DNA from 4 places in the Streptomyces sp. NPDC042002 genome. Region 1 is predicted to be linked to each of the others. Evidence: riboswitches for the same ligand, from Rfam matches in the RefSeq annotation. Region 1 holds a riboswitch; each other region holds the start of a gene.
What was found. Region 1 has a riboswitch for cyclic di-AMP ahead of ACZ6KY_RS27115 (C40 family peptidase). Riboswitches for the same ligand answer to the same signal wherever they lie in the genome.

Region 1 (4,631 bases):
GCCTGCAACTCGGCGAGATAGCCGGTGCGTTCGAGGACGGCCTCCAGGATGGTGGCCGGGCCCGCGCCGGACTCGACGATGGTGCGCAGGTCCTCCATGAGCGTGTTGAACCGCTTGACCGCGTTGGTGGAGCGCGCGGCCATGCCGTAGGCCTCGTCGACGCGGCGCAGCGCCGCCGGGAAGCTGATCTTCTCGCGCTGCGACAGGGCGTCGATCATCGCCTCGGCGCGGTCGCCGATGCCGCGCTTGGGCACGTTCAGGATGCGGCGCATCGGGACCGAGTCCTCGGGGTTGGACAGCACCCTGAGGTACGCCAGGACGTCCCGGACCTCCTTGCGCTCGTAGAAGCGGACGCCGCCGACGACCTTGTAGGGCAGGCCGACGCGGATGAAGACCTCTTCGAAGACACGGGACTGGGCGTTCGTCCGGTAGAAGACCGCGACGTCGCCTGCCTTGGCCTCGCCCGCGTCGGTGAGACGGTCTATCTCGTCGGCGACGAACTGGGCCTCGTCGTGCTCGGTGTCCGCGACGTAGCCCGTGATGTTCGAGCCCGCGCCCGCGTTGGTCCACAGGTTCTTGGGGCGGCGGGACTCGTTGCGCTCGATCACCGCGTTGGCGGCCGACAGGATCGTCTGGGTGGAGCGGTAGTTCTGCTCCAGGAGGATCGTCGTCGCGTTCGGGTAGTTCTCCTCGAACTGGAGGATGTTGCGGATGGTCGCGCCCCGGAAGGCGTAGATCGACTGGTCCGCGTCACCCACGACGCACAGCTCGGCGGGGGGCAGTTCGTGCGCGCTGGGCGGTACGTCCACGGGGTGCTCGGAGGTGCCCACGAGTTCCCGGACGAGCGCGTACTGCGCGTGGTTGGTGTCCTGGTACTCGTCGACCATGACGTGCCGGAAGCGGCGCCGGTAGTGCTCGGCGACGTCCGGGAAGGCGCGCAGCAGATGGACCGTGGTCATGATCAGGTCGTCGAAGTCGAGCGCGTTGGCCTCGCGCAGCCGCGACTGGTACATCGCGTACGCCTGGGCGAGGGTCTTCTCGAAGCCGTCGGTGGCCTGAGCGGCGAAGTCCTCCTCGTCGATCAGCTCGTTCTTCAGGTTCGAGATCTTGGCGCTGAACGACTTCGGCGGGAAGCGCTTGGGGTCGAGGTCGAGATCACGGCAGACGAGCGCCATCAGACGCTTGGAGTCGGCGGCGTCGTAGATCGAGAAGGACGAGGTGAATCCGAGCGTCTTGCTCTCGCGGCGCAGGATGCGGACGCAGGCGCTGTGGAAGGTCATCACCCACATCGCGTTGGCGCGCGGGCCCACGAGCGCCTCCACGCGCTCCTTCATCTCGCCCGCGGCCTTGTTCGTGAAGGTGATCGCGAGGATCTGGCCGGGGTGGACGTTGCGCTCGCCGAGCAGATGCGCGATCCGGTGCGTGAGCACCCGGGTCTTGCCGGAGCCGGCACCGGCCACGATGAGCAGCGGGGAGCCGGAGTGCACCACGGCCGCGCGCTGGTTCTCGTTCAGTCCGTCCAGCAGGGCCGCCGGGTCCACGGCGGGCCTGGGCGCGCCGTCGCGGTAGTACGCGTCCCGGCTCGGCGGCATGTCGAACTTCCCGCCGAACAGATCGTCCGGAACCGGCTCCGGTACGTGATCGTCCTCGGGCGGCGGCGGGTGTTCGTCCTCGTGGGCCGCGGAGGGCTTGAGGTCCGCCAGGAAGCTGTCGTCAAAGAGGCTGCTCATCGCTCTCCGAGTCTAGGCCGCCCCACTGACAGCCCGCCGCCACCCCGGGAACTCGACCGGAACTCGTGACGCGAATCCCGGACATCCGGGCCCACACGACCGCCCATCACCTTTCATGACCGACCTGTCACTCCAGGTGAGGTTCGGCGGGACGCCTCCGCAAGGGAGCCGCCATCACATGAAGGTCACAAGCACCATTGACCCCATATACGGATAGATCAACTCAAACGCATCACATGAGACGGAGTACGCGGCGAAGGTCACGAAAATGTATCGGGCATATCGCACATCAACCTTCACACGGGCCACAACAGTTGGTTAGCGTGCCGGAAGGCCACTCGACCGCAACCGGCGAACCTCGCCGGGCCGAGCGGCCTCCGCCGAGTTCGGTACGCCCACGGGCCGCCGGAGCCGGGGACCCACCGAACTCGGGGTGAATCGGTCCAACCGCCTTGTGGGGCATGGACCGTAGGGCAACCTTCCGGAACCACCCGCCCGAACCCGACAGCTAACTCGGCAGGCGGATGACGGAAGGAGTCGCCTCTCTTGGCGTCGCACCGCAAATGGCGTCCTACGGGTACGCGCATCGCAGGCATACGGACCCCGGCCCTCGCCACGGCGGCCCTCGCCTCCGTGGCCCTGCTCTCCCAGACGGCGAACGCCGCCCCCTCGGCCGAACCCAGACCCAGCGTCGAAGAGGTCTCGAAGAAGGTCAACGACCTCTACCACCAGGCCGAGACGGCCACCGACAAGTACAACGCGACCCGGGAGAAGGCCGCCAAGCAGCGGAAGCGCGTCGACACCCTGCTCGACGACGTCGCCCAGCGCACCGAGAAGCTCAACACCGCGCGCGAGGAGCTGGGTTCGTTCGCCGCGGCGCAGTACCGCACCGGGGCCGTCGCGCCCAGCACCGCGACACTGCTGCTCGCGGACAACCCGCAGGACTACTTCGACCAGACCCAGCTGATGAGCCGTCTGACGACCCGCCAGAAGGCGGCCGTGGACGACTACATCACCGACCAGGCCGCCACCACCAGGAAGCGTACGGAGGCCAGCCGGAGCCTGCAGTCGCTGACCGCCTCGCAGAACGCGCTCAGGACGTCCAAGGCCGCGGTGCAGCGCAAGCTCGGCGAGGCCCGCGGCCTGCTCTCGAAGCTGAACGCCGAGGACAAGGCGCGGCTGGCGGCCATCGAGAAGAAGAAGCAGGAGCGGGCCACGGCCAAGGCGGCGGAGCTGGCACGACAGCAGGCGGCCGCCGAGAAGGCCGCCCAGCGGCAGTCGTCCGGCACCACGACCGGCTCGACGGCCGGATCGACTGCCGGACCGGCGACGGGATCGACGGCCCCGGACTCCTCGTACGCGACCAAGGCGGCCAAGGCGCTCGCGTTCGCCCGCACCCAGATCGGCAAGCCGTACGTCTGGGGCGCCACCGGCCCGGACTCCTACGACTGCTCGGGCCTGACCCAGGCCGCCTGGAAGGCCGCCGGTGTCGGTCTCCCGCGCGTCACCTACGACCAGGTGAACGCCGGCACGACGGTCTCCCTCGCCGACGCCCAGCCCGGTGACCTGGTCTTCTTCTACAACGACATCAGCCACGTCGGCCTCTACATCGGCAACGGCATGATGATCCACGCGCCGAAACCGGGAGCGTACGTCCGCGAGGAGTCGATCTACTACGACGGCACCTCGGCGATCCACAGCGTGGTGCGCCCGGCGTAGTCCGGGGCGCGGGCGACATCCTTCGCGGGGCACGCGCGCGTGGAGCGACTGAAGCTCCACGCGCGTGTGCCCCTCGTTTCGTACGGCACGCACGCGTGCCCCGGCGTTTCGTATCCCACGCGCGCGTGCTCCGCTGTTTTCGTCCCCCACGCACGCGTGCCCGGTGTTTTCGCGCTCCCCACGCGCGTGCCCCGTCGGTAACCGGTCCGGAGATCCCTAGCATCGGGCGCATGCCAGATACACCGGACATGCCGGACACCGCTTCGTTCCGCGCCTGGTGGGCGGGACGGTCGCCCGCCGCCGGAACCGCCGTCATGGCCACCGGCGTCATCTCGATCGGGCTGCACCTGACCGGCTACGAGACCCTCTCCCGGATCGCGCTGGTCCTGGCGTCGCTCGCCTGGCTCGGGCTCGCCGCGGACTTCCTCGTCCGGCTGGCGGGCGACCGGGAGCAATGGGTGCGGCAGGCCGGCACGCCGGCCGGGCTCAACGCGGTCGCGGCGACCACCGTGCTCGGCACCAGGTTCTCCGTACTGGGGTGGCAGGGGCTCGCCGAGGTCCTGCTCGCCCTGTCGGCCGCGCTCTGGCCGATCCTGCTGCTGGCCGTCGTACGGCACTGGCGGCGCCGTATGGCGGGAGAGGTGTTCCTCGTCTGCGTGGCCACGCAGGGGCTCTCGGTCCTCGGCTCGACGATCGCCACCGCCGTGGGTTCGGACTGGCTCGCGCACACGGCGATGGTGCTGTTCTGGCTGGGGATCGTGCTCTACGGGGTGTCGTTCGCGCACTTCGACCTGTGGGAGGTGAGGAAGGGCGCCGGGGACCACTGGGTGGCGGGCGGCGCGCTCGCGATCTCGGCACTGGCCGGGGCGGAACTCGTCACCGCGCACCACGTGAACATGTACCTGTGGAACAACGACGACCAGGGCGTCCTGCGCGCCGCGACCGGCACACTGCTCGTGCTCGACCTCGCCTGTTACTGCCTGCTGATCATCGCGGAGGCGGTGTGGCCGCGCCCGCGGTACGACATGCGGCGCTGGGCGACCGTCTTCCCGCTGGGGATGACGGCGGTGGCGACCCTCTCGGTCGCGTCCGCCCTCGACGTCTTCTGGCTCAAGGGCACGGGGCAGGTGCTGCTGTGGATCGCGGTGGCGGCGTGGCTGGCGGTCGCCGCGGGCGCCGCCC
Region 2 (4,631 bases), on a different contig from region 1:
CAACGGCACGACGAGCTTCGAGCGCACCAACTACTTCGAGACCATGCCCACCCACCAGCTGGAGCTCGCCCTCTGGCTGGAGGCCGACCGCATGGGCTCGCTGCTCGCGGCACTGGACGACGAGTCCATGGAGAACCAGCGCGACGTCGTCAAGAACGAGCGCAGGCAGCGTTACGACAACGTCCCGTACGGCACCGCGTTCGAGAGGCTCACCGCGCTCTCGTACCCCGAGGGCCACCCCTACCACCACACCCCGATCGGGTCGATGGCGGACCTGGACGCGGCCACCCTGGAGGACGCCCGCGCGTTCTTCCGCACCAACTACGCGCCCAACAACGCGGTCCTGTCGGTCGTCGGAGACATCGACCCGGAGCAGACGCTCGCCTGGGTCGAGAAGTACTTCGGCTCCATCCCCGGGCACGACGGCAAGCCCGCCCCGCGGGACGGCTCGCTGCCCGACGTCATCGGCGAGCAGCTGCGCGAGGTCGTCGAGGAAGACGTCCCGGCGCGCGCCCTGATGGCCGCCTACCGGCTTCCGGAGGACGGCACGCGCGCGTGCGACGCGGCCGACCTGGCGCTCACCGTCCTCGGCGGCGGCGAGTCCTCCCGGCTCTACAACCGGCTCGTACGCCGTGACCGCACCGCCGTCGCGGCCGGCTTCGGCCTGCTGCGGCTCGCCGGAGCGCCCTCCCTGGGATGGCTGGACGTGAAGACGTCCGGTGACGTCGAGGTCCCGGTCATCGAGGCCGCCGTCGACGAGGAGCTCGCCCGGTTCGCCGAGGAGGGCCCCACGGCCGGGGAAATGGAGCGCGCGCAGGCCCAGTTGGAGCGCGAGTGGCTCGACCGGCTCGGTACCGTCGCGGGCCGTGCCGACGAACTGTGCCGGTACGCCGTCCTGTTCGGCGACCCGCAGCTCGCCCTGACCGCCGTGCAGCGCGTCCTCGACGTCACGGCGGAGGAGGTCCAGGAGGCCGCCAAGGCCCGCCTGCGCCCCGACAACCGCGCGGTGCTCGTCTACGAGCCGACCACCGCCGAAGCCGCCGACGCGGCTGACTCCGCCGACGAGACCGACGAGGAGGCGGCGAAGTGACCGAGCTCGCCACCATGGACTTCCACCCGCAGCCCCAGGGCGGCCGGCCCAAGCCGTGGGCGTTTCCCGCCCCCGAGCGCGGCACCCTGGACAACGGTCTGACCGTGCTGCGCTGCCATCGCCCCGGCCAGCAGGTCGTCGCCGTCGAGGTCATCCTCGCCGCGCCGCTGGAGGCCGAGCCAGCGGGCCTGGACGGCATCGGCACGATCATGGCGCGCGCCTTCTCCGAGGGCACCGACAAGCACTCGGCCGAGGACTTCGCCGCCGAACTGGAGCGCTGCGGCGCCACGCTCGACGCGCACGCCGACCACCCCGGTGTACGGCTGTCCCTCGAAGTGCCCGTCTCGCGCCTGGCCAAGGCCCTGGGCCTGCTCGCCGACGCCCTGCGGGCCCCCGCGTTCGCGGACAGCGAGGTCGAGCGGCTGGTGCGCAACCGGCTGGACGAGATCCCGCACGAGACGGCCAACCCCGCCCGTCGTGCCGCCAAGGAGCTCTCCAAGGAGCTGTTCCCGGCGAGCGCGCGTATGTCGCGTCCGCGCCAGGGCACCGAGGAGACCGTCCAGAACATCGACTCGGCGGCCGTACGCGCCTTCTACGAGAAGCACGTACGCCCGGCCACGGCCACCGCGGTCGTCGTCGGCGACCTGACCGGTGTCGACCTCGACGAGCTGCTCGGCGACACGCTCGGCTCCTGGACGGGTTCGTCCGCCGAGCCGCGCCCCGTGCCGCCGGTGAGCGCCGACGACACCGGCCGCGTGATCATCGTCGACCGCCCCGGGGCCGTCCAGACCCAGCTGCTCATCGGCCGGGTCGGCGCCGACCGGCACGACCGCGTGTGGCCCGCCCAGGTGCTCGGCACCTACTGCCTCGGCGGCACCCTCACCTCGCGCCTGGACCGCGTCCTGCGCGAGGAGAAGGGCTACACCTACGGCGTACGGGCGTTCGGCCAGGTCCTGCGCTCCGCGCCGGACGGCACGGGCGTCGCGATGCTCGCCATCAGCGGCTCGGTGGACACCCCGAACACGGGTCCGGCGCTCGACGACCTGTGGAAGGTGCTGCGCACCCTCGCGGCCGAAGGGCTGACCGACACGGAGCGCGATGTCGCCGTGCAGAACCTGGTGGGTGTCGCGCCCCTCAAGTTCGAGACGGCGGCGGCCGTCGCGAGCACGCTCGCGGACCAGGTCGAGCAGCACCTGCCGGACGACTATCAGGCGACGCTCTATCAGCAACTGGCCGCCACCGGCACCGTGGAGGCCACCGCGGCCGCCGTGAGCGCGTTCCCGATGGACCGTCTGGTGACCGTCCTGGTGGGCGACGCGGCACAGATCGAGGAGCCGGTCAGGGCCCTCGGAATCGGTGAAGTCAGCGTGGTGGCCGCCGAGTAGAGCCCGTGCGACCGAAGAGGGCCCTGATGACTGAAGAGTCGCCAGGGCCTTCTCTTTTCCCGGACCCCGCCCCCAAGATGTCCGCATTCGTGCGGGAGTTGCCCTTCTGCTCTGTGGGATGCGTTACAAAAATCGTGATCTGTTTGTTGTTCGAATGATGCCGCGTTTAGCGTCGGTCCGGCTGTTCGTCACGCAGTGCGCCGCGCCCGCGGCACCGGACAGTCATCGCCGAGTCCCCCTATGGCGCGAGTCAGGGGAGCCGGGGACCCACACGTAGTCCCTGGGGTGAATCGGACGCCCTCCCCGGAGGGGGTCCGTAGGAGACCTTCCTGCTCCGAACCCGTCAGCTAACCCGGTAGGCGAGAGGGAAGGAAAGGATCAGCCCCTACATGGCGTTCTCTTGTGGCACCGGCAAGCATCGTCGTCAGAGCCGCGTGCACAGCACGACCAAGACCGCCGTCGGGGTCGCGGCGCTCACCACCACCGGTGTGATCGGAACCCTGGCCGCCCCCGCGTTCGCCGCGGAATCCTCCGTCGAGCAGACCGGGCTGACCCAGGCCGTCACGCTCGGCGACTCGGTCGCCGACCAGATCGACGCCCAGGCCTTCGCGCAGCAGCGCGCCGCCGACGAGGCCGCCGCGCGGAAGCAGGCCGAGCAGACCGCGCGCAAGCACGCCGCGGAGCAGGCCGCGAAGGCCCGCGAGGCCAAGGAGCGCGCCGCCCGTGAGGCCGAGCGCAAGCGCCTGAACACGTTCGTCATCCCGATCACCGGTTCGTACATCTCCACCGGCTACCAGGCCAGCAGCAGCCTCTGGTCCTCGGGCAGCCACACCGGCGTCGACTTCCACGCCGCGTACGGCACCTCGGTCCACACCGTCGGCTCCGGCACCGTCGTCACGACCGGCTGGGGCGGCGCCTACGGCAATCAAGTCGTGATCAAGATGCACGACGGCACGTACACCATGTACGGCCACCTGTCGTCCATCGGGGTGTCGGTGGGGCAGGCGGTCACTCCGGGGCAGCAGATCGGCCTCTCCGGGGACACCGGCAACACCACCGGACCGCACCTCCACTTCGAGGCCCGTACGACCGCGGAGTACGGCTCGGACATCGACCCGGTCGCGTACCTGCGCTCGCACGGAGTCAACGTCTGACGACCGCTTCGCGGCTTCTTCACCGCTTTCGATGCCCCGGCTCACCGAGCCGGGGCATCATCGTTTCCGGAGGCCGTCTGTCCAAAAAATATCCATGGATTCAGGCCCGCCATCGGAAATTCAGGCTTCCTGCAATAGAGTCACTGAACAAGCGTCAATCGATGGCGTTTCGCGGGGATTAAAGCGGAGGTCGGTCATGCGTATTCCGGCGCACTCGGTATGCACGGCGATCCGTGACGACATCGTCGCGGGTGTCTACGAGCGCGGCGGCCGGCTCACCGAGGAACTGCTCGCGCGGCGCTACGGCGTCTCGCGCGTCCCCGTGCGCGAGGCGCTGCGCACCCTGGAGGCCGAGGGCTTCGTGGTCACCCGCCGGCACGCGGGCGCGTGCGTCGCGGAACCCACCGAGCAGGAGGCCGCGGACCTCCTGGAGATGCGCATGCTGCTGGAACCGCTGGGCGCCGCGCGGGCCGCCCAACGGCGTACGGAGGCCCACCTCAAGGTGCTGCGAGGCCTGGTCAGGCTGGGCCAGGAGCGTTCCAGGAGGGGCCACAGCGAGGATCTGCGCTCGCTGGGCGGCTGGTTCCACGAGACGCTCGCACAGGCGTCCGGCAGTCCCGCGCTGACCTCCACGCTCGCCCAGCTGCGGCACAAGATCGCCTGGATGTACTCGGTGGAGGCGCCGGCCAACCCCGCGGAGTCCTGGGCCGAGCACGGCGGCATCGTGGACGCGGTCGCCCGCGGCGACGGCGAGCGGGCCCGCGCGATCACGGCGCTGCACACCGAGCGCGCGACGGCCGTGCACCGGCTCCGATTTCCCGGCGGCGAGCGGCCGGACCGTGTGAGAAGTTCGCAACATCCCGTAAACATGACGGGCCTGCGTCATTAACACGGGCGCCGTATACAAAGAGGGATATTCGGCAGGGCCTCATTTCTGATGCCCTTTTATTCGCGTGTCCGGAATTTCGGCGCGCGCTATTCCCGGGACCACGGCACGAGGGC
Region 3 (4,631 bases), on a different contig from region 1:
CCGCGTACGAGGTCTCATCGGCCCGTGTCGCACCAGTACCCGGACCGGGGCCTGCCGCCCGGACCGGCGATCGGCTTCCTCCAGGAGACGCTGCGCTGGTGGGACCACTGGCTCCGGGACAAGGAGACGGACGCGCTCTCCGTCCCCCTGCCGCGCTCGTACGTGATGGACGCGCATCCTCCGGCGACCGTGTACGGAGAGATCGCCGGCCGCTGGGTGGGCGACCCGGCCTGGTCCTCGCCCTCGGTGACCCCGGTCGCGTACGCGCTTCAGGGCGCCCCGGTACTGGTGCGCTCCCCGCAGCACACGGGGGTCGACGCGGGCCGCTTCTTCCCTTTCGGCAACGACGCCGACCTGCCGCCGGACCAGCGGGAGGAGGACGCCCGGTCGGCCTGCTTCGAGTTCGAGGTGGCGGAGGAGACCTGGGTGCTGGCCGCCCCCGGTCGATCTGCGGCTGACGTCAGCGTCACCCAGGGGCCAGGTGATCGCCCGGCTGTGCGACGTGGCCCCGGACGGATCGTCCACGCTCGTCACCCGAGGTGTCCTGAACCTGTCGGCACGCCGGGGCCGCGACCAGGCGGTTCCCCGGAGACCGGGTACTACGGAGAACGTGGCGTTCGACCTGACCGGCATCGGCTACGCGTTCCCGGCGGGCCACCGCATCCGCCTGGGCGTCTCCTCCGCGTACTGGCCCTGGATCTGGCCCCAGCCGGGCTCGGAGGCGGGCTTCACCCTGGACCCGATCGGCAGCACCCTGGAACTCCCCGTACGGACAAGGGAGTCGGACCCCTCGATCACCCTCGGGGAGCCCGAGGAGTCCGAACCCCTCGGCGTGACCGTCTCCGAGACCCTGGACGAGCCCCGCCCGGAACGCCTGGTCCCGCGCGACGTGGCCGCGGGCACCTGGCGCCTGACGCCTGGAGGTGGACCCGGAGCACGGCGGCACCCGCGCGTTCCCCGACGGCCTCGAATGCACGGAGGACGCGCGGGAGACGTACACGATCGACGAGTCGGACCCGCTGTCCGCCCGCGCCCGCTCGACCCGGTCGATCCGGCTGCACCGACCGGACCTGCCCTGGGACGCCCGCGTCGAGACGGTCTCCGCCATCACCTGCGACGCGCGGAACTTCATCACGACCGACGAGGTCGTCTGCAAGGACGGCGACGAGGTCGTCTTCCACCGGACCTGGGGGAAGGGAATCCCGCGCGCTGCGGGCTGCGGGCTGACCGGGACTGGCCTGGCCAACAGGGGCCGGGCCGGGACAACAGGGTCTGGCCGGGCCGGGCCGGGCTGGGCTGGGCTGGGCTGGGCCCTGACCGGGCCTCACCTGGCCGACAAGGCCTGACCGGGCCGGGCCGACAGGGCTTACGGGGACGGGAGTTCGCCCCGTAAGCCCTCTTCGCGCCGCGCGTCCGGACGCCGATCAGCCCGGCGCCCCGACACCGATCCGCCCCGGCGTCCCGACACTGGTCACCTGGCCTCCCCGTACCGATCCGCCGGGCACCCCCGCGCCGATCCGCCGCGCATCCCCCGCGTCGGCATGCCCCGCGTCCCGGCACCGACATCTCGCGTGTGCGCCGAACACCGGTGCCACGGAACGCACTTCACCCCGCGCCCATCAAGGCTCGGGCTGCGCTCGCCCGGTTCGACGCAACTCGGTCCGGCTCGCCCGGACTCGGTCCCGAGTCCGGCGTAGCCCGCTCCGGGCCGCCGAGCCCGGTCGGCGTCCGGCCTGCGCCTCGGCCCCGGACGGGCCGCGCCCGACGTGTCCCGCGCCACAAATCTCGCTGCGCGAGGGGCCGCTCGGTGCCCTCCGGGGGCTCCGCACCCCACCACCACCCGAAGCACAATGCCCGAATTACCCGGTACGCCGCCTTGATGACCCTTGGTCTGGTGAATTGAGTCACCAGCGAGCCGGGGCGCCAACTCGCGCCGCCTCCCGACCAACCCCTTCGCCAAAGGCAAGTTGAGGATCCAATTCCGGCGCAATCGGACTTTTTCCCCGCGCCCTAACCAGGTGAAATCGATCTTCGCAGCCAAATCTTGCCTTGTTCCGGACATGTGCTCTCGCATACGTTCTGGTCGATCCCGGGCGGATCGCCGAATCCTGCCGCCGCCCGGAAACCCACCCACCCACGCACGGCAGGAGCGGGGGAACCACAGGTAAGCCGCCGATCCGGACACACCGGACCGGCTAGGGGTGAAGCCGCGCCCATAACGCGGCCGGGCATCTCCCGCCCGAACCCGACAGCTCACCTCGCAGGCGTCGGAGAGGACATTCGTCATGCCCGTACGAGGCAAGCACCGCCGCATGAAGACCAACGTCATCACCCGGGGCATGATCGCCGCCGGAACGGGTGGCATCGCCCTCGCCCTCCCGCTCGTGAGCGCCACCGGCGCCCACGCAGCGACTCCGGCGCAGGCCCCGCAGCTCACGAAGGCCGCCCACACCGCGGTGATCCCCAACGTGCAGCTCCTCACCTACAAGGTGGTCGCGGGCGACACCCTCTCCAAGGTGGCGCAGAAGCACCCCGAGAGCGGTGGCTGGAAGAAGCTGTACGTGGCGAACCGCGCGGTCATCGGCTCCAACCCCGCCCTGATCCGTCCGGGCCTGAAGCTGACCGTGGGTACGAAGAAGCTGAAGTCGACGGTCGTGACCACCACGGCGAACGCGACCCCGGCCGTCGCCAAGTCCACCCCGGCCACCGCCACCCAGGCCTCGCTCAAGACCTACTCCAACAACCTCGACGGCTGGATCAAGCAGTCCCTGGACGTCATGGCCAAGGCGGGCATACCGGGCAGCTACGACGGCATCTACCGCAACGTGATGCGCGAGTCCTCCGGCAACCCCAACGCCATCAACAACTGGGACTCCAACGCCGCCGCGGGCATTCCCTCCAAGGGGCTGCTCCAGGTCATCGACCCCACGTTCCAGGCCTACCACGTCGCCGGCACGTCGATGAACATCTACGACCCGGTCGCGAACATCAGCGCGGCCTGCAACTACGCGGCCAAGACCTACGGCTCCATCGACAACGTCAACGGCGCCTACTGATCAGACCCTGACGTCCTCGGCTTCGCCCGCGCCCGCCGGCGGCACCTCCTCGGTGCCGCCGGCGGGTGCGTTGCCGCCGCTAGAAGCCGAAGAGGCGCTCCAGGACCACCGCGATCCCGTCGTCCTCGTTCGACAGCGTGACCTCGTCGGCCACCGCCTTCAGTTCCGGGTGGGCGTTGGTCATCGCCACCCCGCGGGCGGCCCAGTCGAACATCGGGATGTCATTGGGCATGTCACCGAAGGCGAGCGTCGAGCACGGGGTGAGTCCCAGGTGCGCCGCGGCCAGAGCGAGGCCCGTCGCCTTGGTCACCCCGCATGGCTGGAGTTCGACGGTGCCGGGCCCGGACATGGTGACCGTCGCCAGCGAACCGACCACTCCCCGCGCCGCGGAGGCCAACTCGTCGTCGGACAGGGACGGGTGGCGGAGCAGCACCTTGCTGATCGGCTCCGTCCAGAGGTCGTCCCGGCGCGGCACCCGCACGGCCGGCAGGGTCGGATGCGGCATCACATACCCCGGCTCGATGAGCGTCAGTCCGTCCACGCCGTCCTGGTCGACCGCCGCGTACAGCAGCCCGACCTCCGCCTCGATCTTGCCGAGCGCCGTCTCCGCCAGTTCCCTGTCCAGGGTGACCGACCACAGCATGCGGTCCGCTCCGGCGTCGTACAGCTGCGCTCCCTGCCCGCACACCGCCAGTCCCTCACCGCCGAGTTCGTCGAGGAGCGGTCGCACGCGCGGTGCGGGGCGGCCCGTCACCACGAGATGCTGGGCACCCGCCTGGATCACCTTCGCCAACGCGGCGCGTGACCGGTCGGAGAGGGTGTCGTCGCCGCGCAGCAGCGTTCCGTCCAGGTCAGTGGCGATGAGTGAATATGCAGTCGGAGCGGCCATGATCCGAAGAATACGGATCGAACGACTCATCGGCCCGGCGTGAACCGGACGACGTCCGGTATCCCGTCAGCAACGCCGTTCACCGTACGGTGGTAAGCGCGTTGCGACCGCTTCGGATCACGCAAGGTCCGCTTCCGCCCACACCGACTTTCCCGCACACGACCGACCACAACACCCCAACACCGCCTCGCTGCAAGCCAACTCGGCGACAGCACGCACCGATGGCAGGCCGGCTCGATGACCCGACGCGACCGACCGACTCGGCGACAGCACGCGCCGCGGCGGGAATCGCCGACGAGCGTCGACAAGTCCGGGGAACGGTAGGCCCGTAGGCCCCCCGGCCAGAGGGGCCGGAAGGCGGGTCCCAAGTCCCCACGGTCGCAGGCAGGTCTCAGTCCCAACGGTCGGACGCGGGTGGACGCATTCCCCAAGTCCCCTTGGCCACTGGCTGGTTCGAGCACGCCGACCTGAGGGCGCGGCCAGGAGGCCGACGGCGAGGGGCCGGCCCGCCAGCCCGCCCCCCTCGGCCGCTCCCACCGTCGGTCGCACCCGCCGTCGGCGTGCCTCACCTCACCCGTGCGCGGCCACCAGATGCCCGGCCAGGCGCGGGGAGGCGAACTCCGTCCCGCACACGAAGCGCATCACCGGCCCGTACGAGGCCGCCGCGGGCAGGCCCGTGAAGTACA
Region 4 (4,631 bases), on a different contig from region 1:
CCACGTCGCTCAAGCTGCGCGGCCGCTGGACCATGCTGCAGGCCGCGCGCAAGGGCCTGTTCGCGCAGATGGTCGTCGTCCCGCTGCTCCAGCGGCACCGCATCCTCACCCAGGTCTCCGGCGACCACCTGGAGGTGATCAAGCTGATCCCGCCGCTGGTCATCGACGAGCAGGACGTCGACCGGTTCGTGGAGGCCTTCACCGCGGTGATGGAGGACGCCCACAGTGGCGGCGGGCTGATGTGGGACTTCGGGAAGACACTGGTGAAACAGGCGGTCGCGAACCGCTGAGACCCGGCCGTTCCGGCGGGTCGCCGTCGTCGCGGGGCGCGGACGTGGACGCGGGCGCGACGCCGACCGGGGTGCAGAAGCGGCGTCGACACTGCCGGGCACCCGGCGTCGACGCGGCCGAGTGCCCGGCCTCGGCACCGCGGGACTCTTTGCCTCTGGGGCAAGAAAATTGCCCCAGAGGCAACCGTCGGGCTCAATGGTCATATGAGCCCTGCCGATCCAGGGGCGGTCGAAGAACCGTCCGCCGAACTGCACGCCGTGGCGCCCCAGCTCCGCGCGCTGCGCCGCGGTGCCACCCTCACGCTGGAGGCCGCCGCCCGCGCCGCCGGACTCTCGCCCGCCCATCTCTCCCGTCTGGAGACCGGGCAGCGCCAGCCCTCGCTGCCGATGCTGCTCACGCTGGCCCGTGTCTACGGTACGACGGTCTCCGAACTGCTCGGCGAGACGGTCGCCGACCGTGACGCGATCGTACGGGCCGCCGACATGGAGCCGGCTCCGGCGGGCGGCTGGACCTACTGGCAGGCCGGCGCCGCGGGCCGAGGTATGCAGGCGCTGCGCGTGCACGTCCCGTACGGCTCACAGGGCGACATCGTGCGCGTCCATCCGGGTGAGGAGTGGTTGTACGTCCTCCAGGGGCGGCTCAGGCTGCGCCTCGGGGACACCGCGCACATCCTCGCGCCGGGGGACAGCGCCCACTTCGACTCGCTGACCCCGCACCGCATCGCCGCCGCCGAGCGTCCCGGAGCCGAGCTCCTCTTCGTACACACCCTGCTGCAGAGCCCCGTCGCCGCACTGTGCCTCGGCCAGGCGACGGGCCACCCCACCTCGGGAGAGACATCATGACCGAACCCACAGAACCCCGCACACGGTCCATGGAGGACAAGTTTCCGCGTGCCCTGTGGGTGCGGCTGATCATCTACGTCGCCGTCGGCCACCTCTTCGCGGCCTTCGTCTACCTGCTCTTCACGCTGGGTGCGCAGAACCAGTAGCACCCGTAGCACCAGTGGAGCCAGTCGAACCAGGGGAAACCGCGGCCCGGGCGAGCGGCTCAGTCCAGCAGCCGCTCGCGCAGGCGCTCCCGCAGCTCAGGCGTCATCCCCAGTCCCCGCTCCAGGTAGACGTCGACGCTGCCCCACGTCTCCTCGATCGTCTCGAACGCGGCCGTCAGGTACTCGGCGCGCGCGTCGAACAGGGGGCTGAGCAGTTCCATGACCTCGGGGGAGTACGCGGCGGCCGAGGTGTTGTTGCGGCGCACCTTGTAGCGGCGGTGCGCGGCGTTCGACTCCAGGTAGTCGGCCACGATCGCCTCGCGCTCGACGCCGAGGGCGAGCAGGGTGATCGCGATGGACAGTCCGGCGCGGTCCTTGCCGGCCGCGCAGTGCATCAGCGCGGGCACACTGTCCTCGGCCAGCGCGTGCAGCACCTGGGAGTGTTCGGCCGTGCGCTCCTTGATGATCGTGCGATACGAGTTGATCATCCGGTTCGCGGCCTTGCCGTCGCCGAGGATCGCGCGCAGCTGGTCGAGATCGCCGTCGCGGACCATCTTCCAGAACTCGCCGCCGTCCGCCGGGTCGGTCAGCGGAAGGTTCACGTTCCGTACGCCCGGCAGTTCGACGTCCGGGCCCTCCAGCTTCTGGTCCGCGGCATTGCGGAAGTCGAAGATCGTGTGGAGTCCCAGAGAGGAGAGGAACGCGGCGTCGTCCTCCGTGGCGTGAGCGAGGTGGCCGCTGCGGAACAGGTGCCCGTAGCGCACTCGTCGGCCGTCCGCGGCGGGCAGACCGCCCACGTCGCGGAAGTTGCGCACTCCGCCGAGCTCGGGCTCGGTCGACGGGACCTGCTGCGTCACGGGGGCTCCTCCCATTCGGCCGCCGGCGTCGCCGGGCTGGACTCGGCGTCGCTCGTCGGCAGTTGTTCCGGCTCGCGCTCTCGACGATACGACATGGGTTCCTCAGGCAATGAGTTGTCCACAGGCGTCGCCTTCCGGACAGGACCCCTTTGATGATGTTGCTCCATGGGTACGTCCGTTCGAATGCATCGAAGGGTCGGTCACCTCTTCCTGCTGTGCGGACTCGACGGGATGAATCGGAACGAGATGGGGCATTGCCGCATACCGTTTCGTGTGCCGGAATGCGCGGAGGTCCGGATGTGACGGATATCCGTTCGCGTCATATCTGGCTGTTCTGTCCGGATTGGCGCCTTCGTTATAACTGGCCCTGGAATAAGGCACCCTGAGTCGAGTCGCGTGAGGAGCGTCATATTCGTGACGATGCGTTGCTGTCCTCACTTCCCAACCGGCCCGCGTTTCCTGGCGCGTTGAGGGGCCCGAAAGATCGTCATTCCACAGAGGGTGACGGCAATTCCCGCATGGATCAAGAAAGATGAGCGCACGGAAAGCGCACGTAGTTGTCGACGCGCTCTCATCTCGCTTACGTTCTGCCTCAATCCGGACGGACGCCCAATCCTGCCGCCGCCCGGAATCCGCACACTCACCCGTACACGGCAGGAGCGGGGGACCCACAGGTTCCGTGCCTGGTCCGGTCTCCGGAACAGGCTAGGGGTACAGCCGCGCAGCAGCGTGGCCGGGCATCTCCAGCCCGCACCCGACAGCTCACCCCGCAGGCGCCGGAGAGGAAATCGTCATGCCCGCGAAGGGTAAGCACCGCCGTCCCAAGTCCCTCCGTTTCACCCGCTCGATCGCCGTGGCCGGAACCGGTGGCGCCGCACTCGCGCTGCCTCTGATGGGAGCCACGGGCGCCCACGCCGCGACCCCGGCCACCGCCGTGGCGCAGCATGTCGAGAAGGCCGCGACCGCCGCTCCCGCCGCCGAGAAGACCGCCACGACGAAGACGTACGCGGTGAGGTCCGGCGACTACCTCTCGAAGATCGCCGACGAGCAGAACGTCAGCGGTGGCTGGAAGAAGATCTACTCCGACAACCGCTCCGCCATCGGCGGCGACCCGTCGCTGATCCACCCCGGTCTGAAGCTGTCGCTCGGCAAGAAGGCCGCCTTCGCCGGCGGCGCCCACTCGGCCACCCGCACGACGACCTCGGCGCCGAAGACCGACCAGGCGACCCCGGCCACCGAGTCGGCCGCCCCCGACACCGCTTCCGCCGACAACGGTTCCGGCTACACCCTGCCGGTCCAGGGCGGCACCATAGGCACCGGCTACAAGGTGGCGGGCAGCATGTGGTCCAGCGGCTACCACACGGGCGTGGACTTCGTGGTCCCGACCGGCACCACGATCAAGTCCATCGCCGCGGGCACCGTCGTCTCCGCCGGCTGGGGCGGCGCCTACGGCAACCAGGTCGTCATCCAGCACGCCGACGGCAAGTACTCCCAGTACGCCCACATGTCGTCCCTGTCCGTCTCGGCGGGGCAGACCGTGACCGAGGGCCAGCAGATCGGCCTCTCCGGCGCGACCGGCAACGTCACCGGACCGCACATGCACTTCGAGATCCGCACCACGCCGGACTACGGCTCCGACGTCGACCCGGTCGCGTACCTGCGCTCGCACGGTGTCGCCGTCGGCTGACCCGTCGCCCTGAGTTCCAGGCGCTTGCCCCGCTCCTGACCTGACGGCAGGAGCGCCGCCGAAGGCCGGACCCCATGATCCTCGGGGTCCGGCCTCCGGTGTTTTCCGTCACGGGGCGCGTGTACCAGGAAAGTATCCGTCGTCGAGCAATGCGCGCGACCGCGCCGAGCGATTCCCCCGTGACGTTCCGGCCGCTGAGTGATCGATGCTTCAACGTCCCTGATATGAGCCTTATTCCAGAGTTGACCAACGCTTGGCGAGTGGCTTATCTCACCGCCCGTCAACCCTTCCCTACGGTCGCGTAGCTCACATCGAAAGGTGAATCATGGGTCGATGTGGCAGACGATTCGAAGAGTGACGACAGATCAGTGATCGGGTCGTACGTGGCGGTGGGGGACAGCTTCACCGAAGGCGTCGGCGACCCTGGGCCCGACGGGGCGTTCGTCGGCTGGGCCGACCGGTTCGCGGTACTTCTCGCCGACCGGCGACCCGAAGGCGATTTCAACTACACCAATCTCGCCGTGCGCGGCAAACTGCTCGACCAGATCGTCGAGACCCAGCTCCTGAAGGCCAAGGAGCTCGGCCCGGACCTGGTCTCGTTCAGCGCGGGCGGCAACGACATCATCCGCCCCGGCACCGACCCCGACGAGGTCGCGGAGCGCTTCGAGCGCGCGATAGCCGACCTCACCTCCGCCGTCGGCGCCGTCATGGTGACCACCGGCTTCGACACCCGTGGCGTTCCCGTGCTCAAGCATCTGCGCGGCAAGATCGCCACCTACAACGGACATGTGCGGGCCATCGCGGACCG

Region 2: it holds a riboswitch for cyclic di-AMP, as region 1 does, so the genes downstream of both, ACZ6KY_RS12165 (M23 family metallopeptidase) here and ACZ6KY_RS27115 (C40 family peptidase) in region 1, are expected to answer to the same signal.
Region 3: it holds a riboswitch for cyclic di-AMP, as region 1 does, so the genes downstream of both, ACZ6KY_RS34820 (transglycosylase SLT domain-containing protein) here and ACZ6KY_RS27115 (C40 family peptidase) in region 1, are expected to answer to the same signal.
Region 4: it holds a riboswitch for cyclic di-AMP, as region 1 does, so the genes downstream of both, ACZ6KY_RS09925 (M23 family metallopeptidase) here and ACZ6KY_RS27115 (C40 family peptidase) in region 1, are expected to answer to the same signal.

The regions. Positions count from the first base shown of each region.
Region 1 is NZ_JBVJCT010000022.1:15,986-20,616, forward strand. Features, by position in the region: gene pcrA (DNA helicase PcrA) at 1-1,730, opposite strand, end outside; cyclic di-AMP (ydaO/yuaA leader) riboswitch at 2,099-2,268, shown strand; gene ACZ6KY_RS27115 (C40 family peptidase) at 2,277-3,449, shown strand; gene ACZ6KY_RS27120 (tellurite resistance/C4-dicarboxylate transporter family protein) at 3,680-4,631, shown strand, end outside.
Region 2 is NZ_JBVJCT010000006.1:123,987-128,617, forward strand. Features, by position in the region: gene ACZ6KY_RS12155 (M16 family metallopeptidase) at 1-1,090, shown strand, start outside; gene ACZ6KY_RS12160 (M16 family metallopeptidase) at 1,087-2,475, shown strand; cyclic di-AMP (ydaO/yuaA leader) riboswitch at 2,692-2,852, shown strand; gene ACZ6KY_RS12165 (M23 family metallopeptidase) at 2,865-3,629, shown strand; gene ACZ6KY_RS12170 (GntR family transcriptional regulator) at 3,826-4,518, shown strand.
Region 3 is NZ_JBVJCT010000038.1:15,651-20,281, forward strand. Features, by position in the region: partial or broken gene ACZ6KY_RS34815 (CocE/NonD family hydrolase) at 1-1,217, shown strand, start outside; cyclic di-AMP (ydaO/yuaA leader) riboswitch at 2,122-2,282, shown strand; gene ACZ6KY_RS34820 (transglycosylase SLT domain-containing protein) at 2,286-3,056, shown strand; gene ACZ6KY_RS34825 (HAD family hydrolase) at 3,136-3,945, opposite strand; gene ACZ6KY_RS34830 (FAD-dependent oxidoreductase) at 4,516-4,631, opposite strand, start outside.
Region 4 is NZ_JBVJCT010000004.1:508,098-512,728, forward strand. Features, by position in the region: gene ACZ6KY_RS09905 (aspartate aminotransferase family protein) at 1-290, shown strand, start outside; gene ACZ6KY_RS09910 (helix-turn-helix domain-containing protein) at 495-1,133, shown strand; gene ACZ6KY_RS09915 (DUF6126 family protein) at 1,163-1,279, shown strand; gene ACZ6KY_RS09920 (tyrosine-protein phosphatase) at 1,339-2,136, opposite strand; cyclic di-AMP (ydaO/yuaA leader) riboswitch at 2,768-2,927, shown strand; gene ACZ6KY_RS09925 (M23 family metallopeptidase) at 2,930-3,823, shown strand; gene ACZ6KY_RS09930 (SGNH/GDSL hydrolase family protein) at 4,192-4,631, shown strand, end outside.